One region of the Providencia sp. 6390 genome, then DNA from elsewhere that is predicted to be linked to it. Evidence: predicted binding sites of a transcription regulator. Region 1 holds the regulator's gene; each other region holds the start of a gene.
What was found. Region 1 encodes CRP, which controls carbon source genes, mostly activating them, when cyclic AMP is high. Its sites were predicted from a motif close to ATGTGANNNNNNTCACAT; they were not measured.
Positions count from the first base shown of each region.

Region 2: the regulator CRP is predicted to act here: its motif matches at 2,052-2,069, upstream of adhE (bifunctional acetaldehyde-CoA/alcohol dehydrogenase).
Region 3: the regulator CRP is predicted to act here: its motif matches at 2,845-2,862, upstream of msrB (peptide-methionine (R)-S-oxide reductase MsrB).
Region 4: the regulator CRP is predicted to act here: its motif matches at 2,771-2,788, upstream of cdd (cytidine deaminase).

Region 1 covers NZ_JBYVYL010000010.1:185,565-189,691, forward strand. Annotated here, with positions in the region: gene AC3Z9T_RS18825 (helix-turn-helix transcriptional regulator) at 1-176, shown strand, start outside; gene AC3Z9T_RS18830 (MFS transporter) at 173-1,360, shown strand; gene AC3Z9T_RS18835 (hypothetical protein) at 1,414-2,208, opposite strand; gene crp (cAMP-activated global transcriptional regulator CRP) at 2,449-3,081, opposite strand; gene AC3Z9T_RS18845 (OsmC family protein) at 3,380-3,784, shown strand; gene AC3Z9T_RS18850 (phosphoribulokinase) at 3,853-4,127, opposite strand, start outside.
Region 2 covers NZ_JBYVYL010000001.1:742,266-746,392, forward strand. Annotated here, with positions in the region: gene adhE (bifunctional acetaldehyde-CoA/alcohol dehydrogenase) at 1-1,830, opposite strand, end outside; gene AC3Z9T_RS03635 (YchE family NAAT transporter) at 2,450-3,094, shown strand; gene AC3Z9T_RS03640 (ABC transporter substrate-binding protein) at 3,781-4,127, shown strand, end outside.
Region 3 covers NZ_JBYVYL010000001.1:713,034-717,160, forward strand. Annotated here, with positions in the region: gene AC3Z9T_RS03495 (MipA/OmpV family protein) at 1-527, shown strand, start outside; gene AC3Z9T_RS03500 (D-hexose-6-phosphate mutarotase) at 598-1,479, opposite strand; gene gapA (glyceraldehyde-3-phosphate dehydrogenase) at 1,642-2,637, opposite strand; gene msrB (peptide-methionine (R)-S-oxide reductase MsrB) at 2,991-3,404, shown strand; gene AC3Z9T_RS03515 (YeaC family protein) at 3,500-3,802, shown strand; gene AC3Z9T_RS03520 (HNH endonuclease signature motif containing protein) at 3,993-4,127, shown strand, end outside.
Region 4 covers NZ_JBYVYL010000002.1:299,634-303,760, reverse strand. Annotated here, with positions in the region: gene AC3Z9T_RS06585 (NAD-dependent malic enzyme) at 1-255, opposite strand, end outside; gene AC3Z9T_RS06580 (PDZ domain-containing protein) at 706-1,692, shown strand; gene cdd (cytidine deaminase) at 1,738-2,625, opposite strand; gene AC3Z9T_RS06570 (CidB/LrgB family autolysis modulator) at 2,902-3,597, opposite strand; gene AC3Z9T_RS06565 (CidA/LrgA family protein) at 3,591-4,064, opposite strand.

The DNA of each region.
Region 1 (4,127 bases):
ACGGGTGCTCCGAGAACTCTGAACATAAACGCATCATCAATATTAAAGAGAAGCTTGGTTGCCCGCATGCATCACCGAGTGGTTTATTTAAAGTGTTTAAAGAACGTGGCATTACATTAGCCTGCTTAGATACATTAATTAACTTTCCAAAAACTCAGCAAGGAAATAAAAAATGAAATGGAAATTCAGATTAGGGGCGGTAGCAGGGAATACCTTAGAATACTATGATATTGCGGTATTTGCTGCAATATCCGTGTATTTAAGTGCAGAATTAGAGCTGCTGGGCTACTCTTCAGCAACAGAGATGGTGTGGGGCATATTTGCATTACGCTTTCTAGCTCGGCCCATTGGCGGTTATGTGATTGGCCGCTATGCCGACCGAGTGGGTAAAAAGCCCGCTTTAGTCTTTACCAGTTTACTCACCGGCACCGCGACCTTATGTATGGCAGCATTGCCGATTCAGTTATTAGGTTCCTATACCCCTATTGCGATTTTAATTTTACAACTGATATTATCTTTTAGCTTTGGTGGTGAGCATCCATCATTAGCGACTTATTTATTAAATAATGTACCTGAAAAAGATCGCGCTAAAGTTTCTTCCTTGACTGTTGGCAGCTCAATAGTTGGGGTGATTATTTCATTAGCTGTTGTATTAACCTTAGAACGTACATTAACCGTAGAAATGATGCAGTCAATTGGTTGGCGTATCCCTTTACTGTTAGGCTTGATAAATATCGCGATTAGTTTTTGGTTCAGGCTAAAATTACCCGATCAGCCAAGGGCAGAAAAATGCAATCATACAATGGGTGGATTTAAAATATTACAAATATTTTTATTAACGGTACCTGGGACAGCAACGTTTTACTCGCAAAATATCTCATCCTCGATATTAAGTGAACATTTACAACTCGGCGAATTTAAAAGCATTTATTCCATTGTATTATCAAGTCTTTTATTAGCCTTTATGCTGATTTGTGGATGGCTCACTGACAAATACAGTTCTCCACAAAAGACATTCAAATTGGGTGTAATAGGTATGGTACTACTTTCTATCCCATTATATTTTGCGATGAGCAGTGGAGTGATGATTTTAGTGTCTATTGCTCAGTTACTTATAATAATAAATGGAGCAATGATATTATGTAATCTATCAGCGACGCTTGTCCCAATTTGTGGTGGTCAAACTGTCGTTCTTGCCGTTGGTTATAATTTAGCAACCACGTTTGTTGGTGGAGTCACACCCTTAGTAATTAGTTATTTGGTGGGTATCAATATTGCGTACGTGGGGGGCTTTATTGCTTTATGTGGCTTGACACTATTTCTATCAGCGTCATTAACTAAAAATTACCAATTAGAATAGTTATTTACCTCAGAGAGGATAATCCTCTTTGAGGTTTTTTGATAATTTAGAAATTATTCATCTAAAAATGTTAGCTGATAATATTTTTTAGATTCAGGTGCGGTTGCAATTTTTAATTTGCTAGTAATAGGCGCTAATTCTTCCGCCATCAGCTCTTTATAGGGTTTCTCTGGTATTGTTGGTAGTGGTGTGTTGAATGTTTTTTCATAGCTATCATCAACAGAAGCTAAGTTATTATGAAAAAGGATATCTCCTTTATATTTTTTTATAGGTGCTTTTTCTTCTTGTATTGTTAACTTATTGGGATTGCTGGATTTTAGTGTTCCAATATATCGTGTACTAATAAATGTATCTTGCAAAGCGGGTTGATGAGTTAATGCTGCACTTTCAATACCTTTTTCTACCAATTTAATGGGAGAAGGTTTAAAAGAAGCGTTTAGTAATTGGCTATTTGAGGGGGTCGCGTTGGAATTTTGTGATGGCTTGAGTCGATTTTGTAACTGAGTTATACGATCTACTGTATCAGCTATAGTGAATTTTGAACGTGAAGAGGTTGACTTAGATTGCGTATTATCCTTAAGTGGAGCTGCCATTTTACCTGATAGTTGAGTTTGAGGCTGATTAAATGCATTGTTGCCGAATTTTGTTGTGAATGGCGATGCTACTTGAGTTGAACTGATTTGAGACATATATGCAAAGAAACGCTGTCGAGCTTCTTCTTTGCTCTGCTTTATATGACAAGATTCATTCTTTGTACTTTGTTGTAAAGGGCTATTAGATAGCATCTGATTATGATAACCCATGGTTTTATTAATATACGAGTTATTGATTGGACTTAGTTCTTTCATTGATTAAATCTCTAATAATTATTGGAAAATTATTAGGAATTTTGTTTTATTATGATGAAAAAGAATATAAAAGAACGATATTAGTTAAAACTTAAATTATATTTTTGGTTGGGTTTTCTGCCTGTTTTTGTTCAGTGTGGTAAATAATATAAGCTTAGCCAAATAGAAAAATGGCTTGATATCTGAGACACCAAGCCATTCACTACGTGACCCAGCAACAGGCTAGGCCGAGATGTTAAACTAGCGAGTACCGTATACGACGATAGTTTTACCGTGTGCTGAGATCAGGTTTTGATCTTCTAGCATCTTCAAGATACGGCCAACCGTTTCACGCGAACAACCAACAATTTGGCCGATTTCTTGGCGTGTAATTTTGATTTGCATGCCATCCGGATGCGTCATTGCATCAGGTTGTTTTGCTAAATTAAGTAGTGTTTGGGCAATACGGCCAGTCACATCAAGGAAAGCGAGGTTACCCACTTTTTCAGATGTAGTTTGTAGGCGGCTTGCCATTTGCGCTGAAAGGCGCATAAGAATATCAGGGTTAACCTGAATAAGCTGACGGAATTTTTTGTAAGAAATTTCAGCGACTTCGCAGGCACTTTTTGCTCTTACCCAGGCAGAACGTTCTTGCCCTTCTTCAAATAACCCTAGTTCACCAATGAAGTCTCCCTGATTCAAATAGGAGAGGATCATTTCTTTGCCTTCTTCATCTTTGATTAAAACAGCCACTGAACCTTTAACGATATAGTAAAGAGTCTCTGCTTTTTCACCCTGATGGATCAGCGTGCTCTTGGATGGATACTTATGAATATGGCAGTGTGACAAAAACCATTCAAGAGTAGGGTCTGTTTGTGGCTTGCCGAGAACCATTAGCGTTATCCTCTGTATGTTAATCCAACCATCTGGTCAACCATGACCAAACAGCTGGTTTTTAAAGTCACTATCTTAGCATATTAACCATAATGAAAGTTAATACCAACATTATAATATAATCAATTGAAACCCTGAGTTTTGATCTTACCCCTATCAGGTGATAATTTGTTTGTAACATAATAAACTTAGAAAGTCTCGGCTTTATCGCTTCAGCTGCTTAAAGTGGCTACTTGATTGAAAGCATTTATGTAACAATGTTATCGTTTGTACAAACTTTTTCAGAGGGAATACAATAATGGAAGCGAGAGTTAAATGGGTTGAAGGTCTTTCTTTTTTAGGTGAGTCAGCATCAGGTCATCAGATAATGATGGATGGTAATTCAGGCGATAAAGCACCTAGTCCAATGGAAATGGTATTAATGGCGGTAGGTGGATGCAGCTCGGTTGATGTGGTATCTATTTTACAAAAAGGCCGTAATAATGTGAGCGGCTGTGAAGTTAAATTAACCTCGCAACGTCGCGATGAAGCACCTCGTTATTTTACTCACATTAATCTGCATTTTATTGTCACAGGAACTGACTTAACGGAAAAAGTGGTTGAACGTGCAGTTCAGCTTTCTGCTGAGAAATATTGTTCTGTATCTTTGATGTTAGAAAAAGCGGTGAAAGTCACTCACAGTTTTGAAATTAAAACTCAATAATTTTTTATTAAATGTATTATTTTTTTAATAGAAAATGCTTATTTAAAATAAGCATTTTCTATCAATAATTAGTCGTTCTTTTGTTTAATTAACTTCTCAACAATTGGGGTCATGATTAATTCCATTGCTAACCCTAATTTCCCTCCCGGCACCACAATAGTATTCATTGCTGAAATAAATGAGCCGCTTAACATAGAAAGTAAATAAGGGAAATCAATTTGCTCAAGCCCCCTAAACCGGATGACAATAAAACTTTCATCTTGTGATGGTATGGCTTTAGCTGAGAATGGGTTTGAAGTATCAACAGTAGGTACGCGTTGGAAATTAATATGGGTACGTGAGA
Region 2 (4,127 bases), on a different contig from region 1:
AACTGCAAATGGAGTGACTTCAGAACCTGTACCCGATGTTGTGGTGATAGCGACTAACTTAGCCTTCACACCCATTTTAGGGAAACGATGGATACGTTTACGAATATCCATAAAACGCAGCGCAAGTTCTTCAAAATGCGTTTCAGGATGCTCATACATCACCCACATAATTTTAGCCGCATCCATCGGTGAACCGCCCCCTAAGGCGATAATCACATCAGGTTTGAAGGCATTCATTTGAGCCGCACCTTTGCGAACGACGGTAAGTGTTGGATCTGCTTCAACCTCAAAAAACACATCAGTTTCGATATGGTGTTGTTTTAGAACGTTGATCACTTCTTCAACATAGCCGTTATTGAATAAATAACCATCAGTGACAATAAATGCGCGTTTTGCACCGTCAGTGGCAATTTCTTCAAGAGCAATTGGAAGGCAACCACGGCGGAAATAGATTGAGTTAGGAAGTTTATGCCATAACATATTTTCAGCTCTTTTCGCCACAGTCTTAGTATTAATTAAGTGTTTTGGTCCAACGTTTTCGGAGATAGAGTTACCCCCCCAAGAACCACAACCCAATGTGAGAGAAGGCGCTAATTTAAAGTTATATAAGTCACCAATACCACCTTGTGAGGCAGGGGTATTAATTAAAATACGCGCTGTTTTCATTTTCACGCCAAAGTAGTTAATGCGGGTAGCTTGGTTATCTTGATCGGTATATAAGCACGAGGTATGGCCGATACCACCCATTTCAACTAATAATTCTGCTTTTTCTACAGCATCTTCAAAATTCTTAGCACGGTACATAGCAAGCAACGGTGACAGTTTTTCATGAGCAAATGGCTCTGAGTCATCAATGACTTTGACTTCACCGATCAGGATCTTAGTGGTTTCAGGTACAGAAATACCTGCCATTTCAGCAATTTTATGTGCCGGTTGACCAACAATAGCGGCATTAAGATTACCATTTTTCAAAATAACGTCTTGAACTGCTTTTAACTCTTTACCTTGTAGAATATAACCACCATGGCTAGAAAAACGTTCGCGAACTTGATTATAAATTTCATCTACAACAACGACTGATTGCTCTGAAGCACAGATTACGCCGTTATCGAATGTTTTTGACATTAAAATAGAAGCAACTGCGCGTTTAATGTCTGCTGTTTCATCAATGACAACAGGGGTGTTACCAGCACCAACACCAATAGCAGGTTTACCTGAACTGTAGGCTGCTTTTACCATGCCTGGGCCACCAGTTGCTAAAATTAAGTTAATATCATCGTGGTGCATAAGTGCATTTGATAATTCAACTGAAGGTGCATCAATCCAACCAATAATGTCTTTTGGCGCACCCGCTTCAATCGCAGCTTTTAGGACAATTTCAGCGGCTTTGTTGGTGGCATTTTTAGCACGAGGGTGCGGAGAAAAAATAATTGCATTACGCGTTTTTAGACTAATTAGTGATTTAAAAATAGCGGTTGAAGTTGGGTTAGTTGTTGGAACAATACCGCAGATAATACCAATAGGCTCTGCGATAGTAATTGTGCCAAATGTTGGGTCTTCAGAAAGCACACCGCAGGTTTTTTCATCTTTATAGGCGTTGTAGATATATTCTGAAGCAAAGTGGTTTTTAATCACTTTATCTTCCACAATACCCATGCCAGATTCTTCAACAGCAAGCTTGGCTAGGGGGATACGAGCATCTGCTGCGGCAAGTGCGGCTGCGCGGAAAATACGGTCCACTTGCTCCTGTGAGAAGTTAGCGAATTCACGCTGAGCTTTTTTGACACGAGCAACGAGGTCATTGAGTTCGGTAACATTAGTTACTGACATAGAATTACTCCTGATAAATGTTAAACTTTTTAAGCCAATGAGCAGTGCTTCCAAAACAACATGACAAAATTTAGTAAATAATTATAGGTCAAATTTATTACTTTATTCTGTTTATCCGCTAATTGGCTTAAAAAGCTTTTAAATCAATGTGAAAAGCTTACTTTCCTTAAATCAACTACCTCTATCAGTTAAGAATAGATTAACATTATTTGGGTATATTGATGTGATCTAAATCACAAAATATCAAAGCTGACTCCTTTCAGCAGTCTGTTTTCGCGATAGCCTCTGTTTTCATAGAGTCGGTGTAGAACTGAATTATTTTACTCATCGTTTAGATAAAAATATTTTTGCGTAATGTTTAGACAAACGAGGAGATTTAATGGGTAAAATAGGGTCTAGTGCAATGTATTTCCTTTATTTAATGATAAACTCTAACGTTCATGCCCTACATAATTTAAGGCACAGCTAAGCAATTAGTATATGAATGCTAGAAACATGAAAATATGGTGGTTAATGTGAGTGGGGATCGTTGTCATTCATCTATGCTAAGTTGTGATTTGAAGGATGGAGAGTATGCATTTTCTTTCCCTGGTGAGATTTTTGATTAAGGTGTGAATGTGTGGGCTCAGGATTATTGGATTTATCAGGCTATATAAAGTTTTTTATTGGTTTATTTGCGCTAGTCAACCCAGTCGGGATCCTGCCTGTGTTTATCAGCATGACTAATTATCAAAGTAGTGCAGGGCGTAATAAAACAAATACAATAGCAAATACTTCAGTCGCTATCATTTTATGTACATCATTGTTGATAGGTGACTCAATTCTCCAATTATTTGGGATTTCCATAGATTCTTTCCGTATTGCAGGTGGAATACTGATTGTGACGATTGCAATGTCCATGATCAGCGGAAAAATCGGTGAAGATAAACAAAATAAACAAGAAAAAACAGAGACGGCGGTGCGTGATAGTATCGGTGTTGTACCATTGGCATTGCCGTTGATGGCAGGCCCTGGGGCTATCAGTTCTTGTATTGTGTGGTCATCACGTTGGAATGGTTGGCAAAATTTCATCGGTCTAGCGTTAACCAGTATTGTGTTTGCATTTTGCTGTTGGTTATTGTTCCGTTCGGCATCTTTACTTGTTCGCTACTTAGGGCAAACAGGAATTAACGTCGTTACACGTATAATGGGGTTGCTTTTAATGTCCTTGGGAATTGAGTTTATTGTCACAGGGGTTAAAGCGATATTTCCTGGCCTGTTATAACTTTTCACATCATATTAAGATTGAATTTATCTAATTAATCATCATTTAGGTGATGATTAATTAGATTTACCTCGCATTAGTATTAATATCTTGATTAAAACCTCTCCATTTAAAAAATATCAGTCTATTTCTTTTCTTGTAAGATAAATCAATAAACTAGCAATATAGTTTTATTCGATGATAGTCACGAATAAAATACATGCAGCATATTAATATGCTGTTATTTTGTACTGCTAATGATCGAGGATAGTTATAATAATATGTCGCATTTTTTGTCAAAGAAGGCATAAAAAGTAAGGAAATGTGAGCTGAGTAAATTTTTACGCTATTTAATTTACCCAATGTTAATGATATGTTTAAACAAGCACTAGGTAATCTAACTGGCTAATAACAGACAAATCGACTACTTGATAGGTCATGAGCCTTTGCTAGTGGGGCTAGCGATGAATTTAAAGTTTAAAGCCTGTATGCGATGTTAATAGGTTGTAACATGTTGTTAGCCCTGATTTTGAATTATCAAAACTAATCTTAAAAGAGGAAGGTAGGGTTCTAAATTAGGTACCTACCGCAATGTAAAATAATAAGTCGGATGTTGGATCTTGTTGTAACAACGCCAATAAATGTCGAGGGTGATAATGAATTTTTTTAAAAAGAGTTTGTGTTCACTGCCTATTTTTTTTATTGCAATGCAGGCTTACACCGCACCAGTTTCATCGGGAGCCAAGCAGGTTATTACAATTAATAATGGCTCAGAGGTCGCTTCATTGGATCCTCACAAAGTAGAAGGATCTCCTGAATCGAGCATTATTATGAATTTGCTTGAAGGGCTGGTCTATACGGACGCTGATGGGAAAGTGACTCCGGCGGTCGCTGAAAGTTGGTCAAATGACAACTATACGACATGGGTATTCACGCTCCGTAATGATGCAAAATGGAGTGATGGAACCCCTGTTACAGCTCAAGATTTTGTGTACAGTTGGCAACGTTTAGCGGACCCCAAAACAGGCTCGCCTTATACCAGCTACTTACAAAG
Region 3 (4,127 bases), on a different contig from region 1:
AAGCCGATCAACTGTCAATTGATGCTTATTATTATCCACAATTTTTTAAACCTAAAGACAATGACGATCATGACATGCGCCAATTAAATCGCCGTCGTGATACTGTCATGGGTGGTTTTACTTATAAACATAAAGCGGATTGGGGTACTATCAGAACAGTTGCTTCTGGTGATATCTTAGGTATCAGTAATGGTTTACGTGCTGAAGTTGCATATCTGTATGGTTTTCATGGCGACAAATGGTCATTAGTACCAGGCGTGGGTATCAAATGGGATAGTGAAAACCAAAATCGCTATGAGTATGGTGTTTCTTCAAAAGAATCGCGTAATAGTGGTTTAGCACGCTATCGCCCTGGTGATAGTTGGAGTCCATATTTAGAGTTGTCAGGTAATTATAAGTTTACTGATAATTGGAGCGCATTTGCTATGGGCCGAGTTGACCGTTTACCAAGTGAAGTTAAAGATAGCCCAATGGTTAACAAATCAGTATCTGCGATAGTTTGGAGTGGTGTGACATACACCTTCTAATTGCTAAATAGCAATGCATAAATAAGCCCCAAAAGTGGTATGTGCTTTTGGGGTTTTTTATTTGTATTAACTACTCTTGTGGTTTATTGTCTCGTGACATCATCACAAGTGAGAGGCGAGCAGGGCTTTGATTTTCGCTCTTCATGGGTTTATTTATGCGAGCTGTTTCAACGCACACCATCTGCTTATAACCATTATTTGGCATATCTTGCATACTGCATGACAATTCTGCCCACGGATTCCAGCATACGACATCTGAATTATGATAGTGGTGGATTTCAATAGTTCGTGACCAGCTATCATCACGGATCAGGCTATACTCTTCAGGCTCTGAATAGATTCGGTCAGTCTGAGTATTAATTTTTAGTGGTTTGTCCTCATAAACTTCACGATCAGCAACCTTATCGAAGTAGTGCCCGCCTAAGCCATAGACCGTGGTTTTCTGTATGTCACCAATATTAAGATAAGTGTGCATTGCTGCGGTTGTTTCAAAATCACCATAGCTTTCTAATTCAATTTCACAAGTTTCGCCAAGCTTCATGCGTAATATCAGTGTAAATTCATGCGGCCAAAGTTTGCGCGTATATTCGGTATCAGTGAGGGTGAAAGTAAGGATCACGCCATCTTCATGTTCATTATGCGCTGTGAATTGCCATGGCAAAATACGCGCAAAACCATGACTAGGGCTAGCTACAGGACCAAACCAAGGCCAACAAATTGGAATGCCGCCACGAATTGCTGTACCTGTTTTAAAGGCGCTTTCACTGCTAAGCCAAAGGCAAGGTTTTTGCCCATGAGGCTGCCAATCAATCAACTGTGCTCCTTGAATGCTAACAGCACCACGTACTTTAGGGTGAGAAACAATGATTAGTGGGAGTTCATCTAGCTGGCGTTGACTGATGTAGGCTGAAAGTTGCTTAATAACCGGTAGAGCAAAGAGTTTATCATGCATAATTATTGGCCTGTAATAATAGAACAGTGGATACAAGTAGGTTAGCAGAAGTTGTAGGGACAGTCATGATGCATAACTGCATAATGATAATTTTTAAGAGAAAAATAAACAAAAGAGCCGCCAAATTGGCGGCTCTAACTTACCTAAATACGTTAACAGCTCTTATTTAGAGATGTGAGCGATCAGGTCAAGAACTTTGTTTGAATAACCTGTTTCGTTGTCATACCAAGAAACCAGTTTTACAAAGTTGTCGTTCAGTGCGATACCTGCTTTAGCATCAAATACTGAAGTCAGTTTTTCGCCGTTGAAATCAGTTGATACAACGTCATCTTCAGTGTAGCCCAGAACACCTTTCAACTCGCCTGCAGCAGCTTCTTTGATAGCGTCACAGATTTGAGCGTAAGTTGCTGGTTTTTCCATACGAACAGTTAAGTCAACAACTGAAACGTTTGGAGTAGGAACACGGAAAGACATACCAGTCAGTTTGCCATTCAGCTCAGGAATAACTTTACCTACAGCTTTAGCAGCACCAGTTGAAGATGGGATGATGTTTTGAGCAGCACCACGACCACCACGCCAGTCTTTGTGAGAAGGACCATCAACGGTTTTTTGAGTTGCGGTTGTCGCGTGAACGGTTGTCATCAGACCTTCAACGATACCGAATTTGTCATTGATAACTTTAGCCAGAGGTGCCAGGCAGTTAGTTGTACAAGAAGCGTTTGAAACGATTTCTTGACCTGCATAGCTCTTATGGTTAACACCCATAACGAACATTGGCGTGTCGTCTTTAGAAGGACCAGTCAGAACAACTTTTTTCGCGCCTGCTTGGATGTGTTTACGTGCAGTCTCATCAGTTAAGAAGATACCCGTTGCTTCAGCAACAACGTCAACACCAACTTCGTTCCACTTCAGGTTTGCAGGATCTTTCTCTGCAGTAACGCGAATTTTTTTGCCATTTACAACTAGGTGACCATCTTTAACTTCAACAGTACCGTTGAAACGACCGTGAGTAGAGTCATATTTCAGCATGTAAGCCATATAGTCTGCATCGAGTAGATCGTTGATCGCAACGATTTCAATATCAGAACGCTCTTGTGCAGCACGGAAAACGATACGGCCAATACGACCAAAACCATTAATACCTACTTTGATAGTCATAGTATTTCCACCAGCTATTTATTCGTGAATTAAGTTGTAGTTAAAGTTACCAAAACCTTGCCAGCCGTCAAGCGGAATCGTGTCAATTATTGAAAAAAATCAAAACTAGTCGCACTAATTGCTTACTTGTCAGCCACTTTAGAGGCAAATACATCCGCACGTATTATCGGGATTGTGCGGCATAATGAAACCTGCCATCAGTGATATATGTGAAATCGGTCACAAATCAAAATACAAAGCACCATGTTAATTAGTTTAGAATAGATTTACTGATTTCGTTGTTAATTTTTTGTTGCGTTAAATTGGTGTATTATTAGCTTAGTACCTTCAATCTTTCAGTATTTGGATTTTCTATGACAGATAAAGACAAGCAACCGATTGATCTATCGGAGCTAAATGATATTCAGCAATATGTCACTCAACAAGCTGGCACTGAACGGCCTTTTACGGGAACTTTATTGCATAACCGTAAAGATGGTGTATATGAATGCTTATGTTGTGGTGCACCCTTATTTCAGTCAGAAACAAAATTTGATGCAGGATGTGGCTGGCCTAGCTTTTATCAACCTGTTAGTGAAGATGCCATTAAATATATCGAAGACTTTTCTCATGGTATGCATCGAATAGAAGTACGTTGCCAAAATTGTAATGCTCATTTAGGACATGTTTTTCCAGATGGTCCGCAGCCGACAGGACAGCGTTACTGCATTAATTCAGCATCATTAAGCTTTATCGATGAGCAAACTGGCGAAAAGACCCGCGGATAGGGTGCTGAAGTTAGCTGACATTTTAAAATAATAAGAGCAATATCGATTCAGCTTGGCCAGTTTTTGCTAGCTGCATCAATTGAAGGAGTAACAACGTGAGCGTTGAGTTAGAACCTGAGCAATTAGAACAATTGCTCTCTGTGATGACCCCCGAAATTTATCAGCGTTTGGTTACCGCTGTGGAACTCGGCAAGTGGCCTGATGGCGTAGCATTATCACCTGAGCAAAAAGAGCACAGCCTCCAAATGGTGATGTTATGGCAATCGAGAAATAACCATTCACCAGAACATATGACAATTGGTACGGATGGGCAAATCACCATGAAAAGTAAGCAGGAGCTCAAGTCTATGTTTCAAGGTGAGATGTTGGCAACATTGAAACCGCAAAATCAAGATTAATTCCAATAACTTGCCTCTTTCTCTCGATAAGAGGTAAGTTATACTGATTACTCGCGATGCCTCTTTTTTCCTATAATACAAAAGCTTAAATGACAAGATTTTGGGCTTTTTTCTGTTTCATTCTATTTCCAAATAATCTCTTTCAGTGATTTTCTATGCCAGAAGGCGTAAAAATCATTTTTGCCGCCTAATGATCAACTCTAATTTATTTCTTTTATTACCTCTAAAGCTAAAAAAACAGTTTAATAATAGAAATAAAAGAAATATAAACCGAGGAAAAGCGCCTGGAACTCCTGAAAGTGGACATTCAGGAAAGAGAGTTAAG
Region 4 (4,127 bases), on a different contig from region 1:
TTCGTTGGTGTCTTGAATATTTCTTAAATAAATGTGTTTATCGATATCGGTTTTGAAATCGACTAACTGGCGATAAGCGCGCTCTACTTGTTCTTCGATAGTTTCAACTTGCTCTGGCAACAGGCCATACAGGTTGAAATTTGCGCGTTCTTCTTCGCTAAAGGCACTGCCTTTATTTAATAACGGAAATTCGAGCAGGATAGGGCCTGCATAAGGAATGTACAGAGGGCGTTTTGTTTCGTATTCATGTTCCATGAAATATCACTCTTCGGACGATTAAAAAACAACAGTCGGGATAGATCCTAAGGCATACAAAAAATATGTACAGTGATTATTGCTGCAAAGAGTTAAAATAAATGTTAAATAATATTATTTGTATAATAAACAACATAATAGATAATTTATATCAAGATAGAAGTTGTACTACTTGAAAGTGCTCTACAACTAAGGGGATTAGCTGCCATGCGGTAGGAAGCTATTATGAACCTCATCGTTAAGTTGAGACGACTAAAAATAATCTTCGAGAACTGGTTATTTAGTTTTATAGTTTACTATATATTGCACTAAGTTTTTATTTTGCATAGCCTAATAATGTTTAACCTTTTTTCTATAATGAATAAGTTTATATTTTTAATTTTTTAGACGTATATAAGCCAACGGAATGAATGTTAATAGTTTATTAATAACTGGTATGTGAAGATAATTATGAGTACTAAAATTAACAGTAATAATGTTGAATTAACCTATCAACAATGGGAAGAACTCTATAGTAATTTGAAAGAATATAAAAATATTGAGCAAATATATGACTATTTGATTACTAAAGGTGAACGCTATGCTGTTTATGCCAAAAGATTTCTGAACAGAAATGCAACTCTTGGTTCTTTTACCGCTAATTATTTAGCGAGCGCTGCAAAAGAGAATAATTTAGGATTGATTTTTAGGGATTATGAAAATATTTATTATGATTTGGCAGAGCAATATCTTTTATGGCTAGAAAAACGATTTACTGCGGCAGGCAAGGAGGTGATTGACATTAATATTAATCATCAAGAGGCAATACAAATTCATCAGAATGTATTTAGTCGTCATCAATTATCTGCTGATTCATGGCTGTTTAACAATGTATTCTCTGTACTTCCTGAAGAACAGCGAGAATCTTTTTGGCAGAAGAGCTTGGATGTTATGGGTGATGTTGAGAAAGAAACCTCCCTTAGTATAGAACTCATTGAAACCATGCTTGGTGTCGTTGAAACGGGGACAACAGAAGAAAAAATATCCGCGCAATATTTCTTTCAACGGATTATCGATATTAAATCCGAAATAGATTCAGGCTCTATCGGTGCTCAACGATTACAGTCATTTTTTAGTCATCCTAAAATGGAAGATTTATTAATTAAAATAAATGGAGTTATCTCAGAGGATAAGAATAGTTCAGAGTCCAATAGTGTGCTGAAAAATATGAGTTTTGATAGTTGCTCTTCAACGTTGGAATTCGATATTACTGAATTTGAAAAAATATCTATAAAAGAAGGCAATATAGAGACGAAAAGTGAGATTGACAGCCAACTAGCTGAACAAATATCAATATTTGATATTTGCACGAGTGTGCTTAATCCGCAGCTCTTACCTTACGAAGAGTTGAGTTTCGCTAAATCAAACGTTTCTTTTCTTCATACTCAATTATTTTAATAAAAATTGCCGCCATTATTGGGCGGCAATTAAATGTTTAACAAATTAATCTAAATAGGTCACTTCTTTTTGCTGGCAACCAAGTGCTTGCAAGGTATTTTCAGTAATACACCATTGTTTTACAATCGCATCTTGCTTTTCAACTAATACCGCTTGCTCGATAGAATGCATATCTTTACCTGCTAGATTAATCATAATCAATGCGGCTTGTAATGGTGGCAGACTTGGGTTGAAAGCTGCGTTTTCAGCATAACGGCCAGTAAATAAGGAGCCATCTTTCAACTGTAGTGCGATACCTGAGTGGGATTGGCTATAAGGTGCATGTGATTGGTTCGCAGCCTCGATCGCAGCGCACAATAAACGGCTACGGCTTGCGGTGCTATAGCCATGATCTACCGTATCCATCAGCAATGTGGTGATCTCTAAATCGGATGGACCAAATGAATCAGGCAGATAATCATGTAATGTTGCTGGCTGGCGTTCTGGAAGGTGGACTTCAATTTTGCCTCCGCCACGTAACTCATTCATAAACTGTCGGCAGTGACCGCATGGCGTATAGTTTACCGTGATCGAAGCCAACTGTTTTTCGCCTTTCAACCATGCATGAGTTACAGCACATTGCTCAGCATGGATGGTTTGAGCAATTGCCACGCCGCTGAATTCCATATTAGCGCCAAAGTAGAGATTACCACTCACACCACGGGCGATTGCGCCTACGTTAAAGTGTGAAATTGGCGTGACCGCATAGGCTGCGGCAAAGGGTAATAGTAAAAATGCTAGCTCGCTGTCACTATAACCACAATCAGTTTTGATTTGATTAACTTGTTCGGCACTCAGCATTGCTTGGAAATCAGGTATATCAATAATGGGTCTGAGCGCAGCTTGTAACTTTTCGGGAAGTTGAGACCAAGCGGACTTAAATCTTGAATGCATGAGTTGCTCTCCTAGTGACTTACTGACATTTCTCTATACTCAATTGTAGCGCTTTGTATTGAAGCTAAGTATCTACACTGTTCGCGATTTCTCGCTTAGCTGCATCTCGAGTGTTTAGAGTATATGTAATAAATTACCACCTCATGTGTGATTAATGTCTCTTTTTTTATGAAATAAATGAAACAAGTTATGTAATTGAGAGATGTATCTCAAGTTTTATCCCGCTCCGCCAACAAATTTAGGAGAGGTGATAAGCCTCTCCTCATCATATTGAGTCTAGCCGAAAAGATGAAGTATGACAGGGAAGATAAACGGGGCGAGCAAAGAGGTAATAATCCCGCAGGTCATTAATGCTAATGAACTATATGCACCTTCGATGTAGTTGACTTCTGCACAACGGGCTGTACCCAATGCGTGAGATGCAGTACCCATTGCTAAACCCCTTGAAGCGTGAGTTCGGATACGTAAAGCATCAAACAATGAATGGCCAAACATTGCACCCAACATGCCAACAAAAATCACACAGGCAGCACTAATTGCGGGAACACCACCAATCGAATCAGCAACCGCCATGGCAATGGGGGTGGTGACTGATTTAGGTAGGATAGAGGCTGCAATATCGGGTGTTGCACCCAGCCAAAGAGCTATCGATGTACCTGTAAACATGGCAACTAAGCTACCTGCTAAACAGATACTAAATAGCGATTTCCATTGTGCACGAATTTGATGCATTTGCTCGTAGAGAGGAAAGGCGAGCGCGACAACGGCAGGTTGTAGCAGATCATTTAGAATTTTACTGCCTGCAAAGTAGTGTTCATAAGGCGTGTTAGTAAAAATCAGTAATGGCACAATAATCGCGATCGCCACTAACAATGGATTTAATAGTGGTAGTTTTAATTTTACCGACAAAAAACGTGCTAGATAAAAAACAGCAATGGTCAATGGTAGTGACCACCAAATATGCTCTAACATTTATCATCCCCTTTATCTTGCTGATTATCAGTTGGTATATTGGTTGGCTCTTCAGGAGGAAGGGGAACCTCATCGGGTTTGACTCCGACGATTTGGCGTTCTTTGTGGATGTAGTTTGAACTGAAAGCAACCACTACCATCACAACTAACGTACTGATAAAGCAGGCAACGAGGATCGGAACCAACTGCTCACTCAATTGGCTATAATAATTCATAATGCCGATACCAATAGGGACGAATAATAACGTCATATTTTTTAATAGTATCGAACAGCCGGGTTGTGCCCAATGTGCTGGCACAATTTGTAGAGCAAGTAGTACAAACAGTATGAGCATACCAATGATACTACCGGGAACAGAAAATGGCAGAAGTGTTGATAACAGGTTCCCAATGATCAGGCAGAGGTAAAGGATCGCAAAAGCGCGTAAATACTGCCATCCGGTTATCAGCACATGTTTTAATGACATGAGACTCGTCCTATTACGCTAAGTGCATTCATCATACAATTAACTTTATTATTGTGCTAGAGA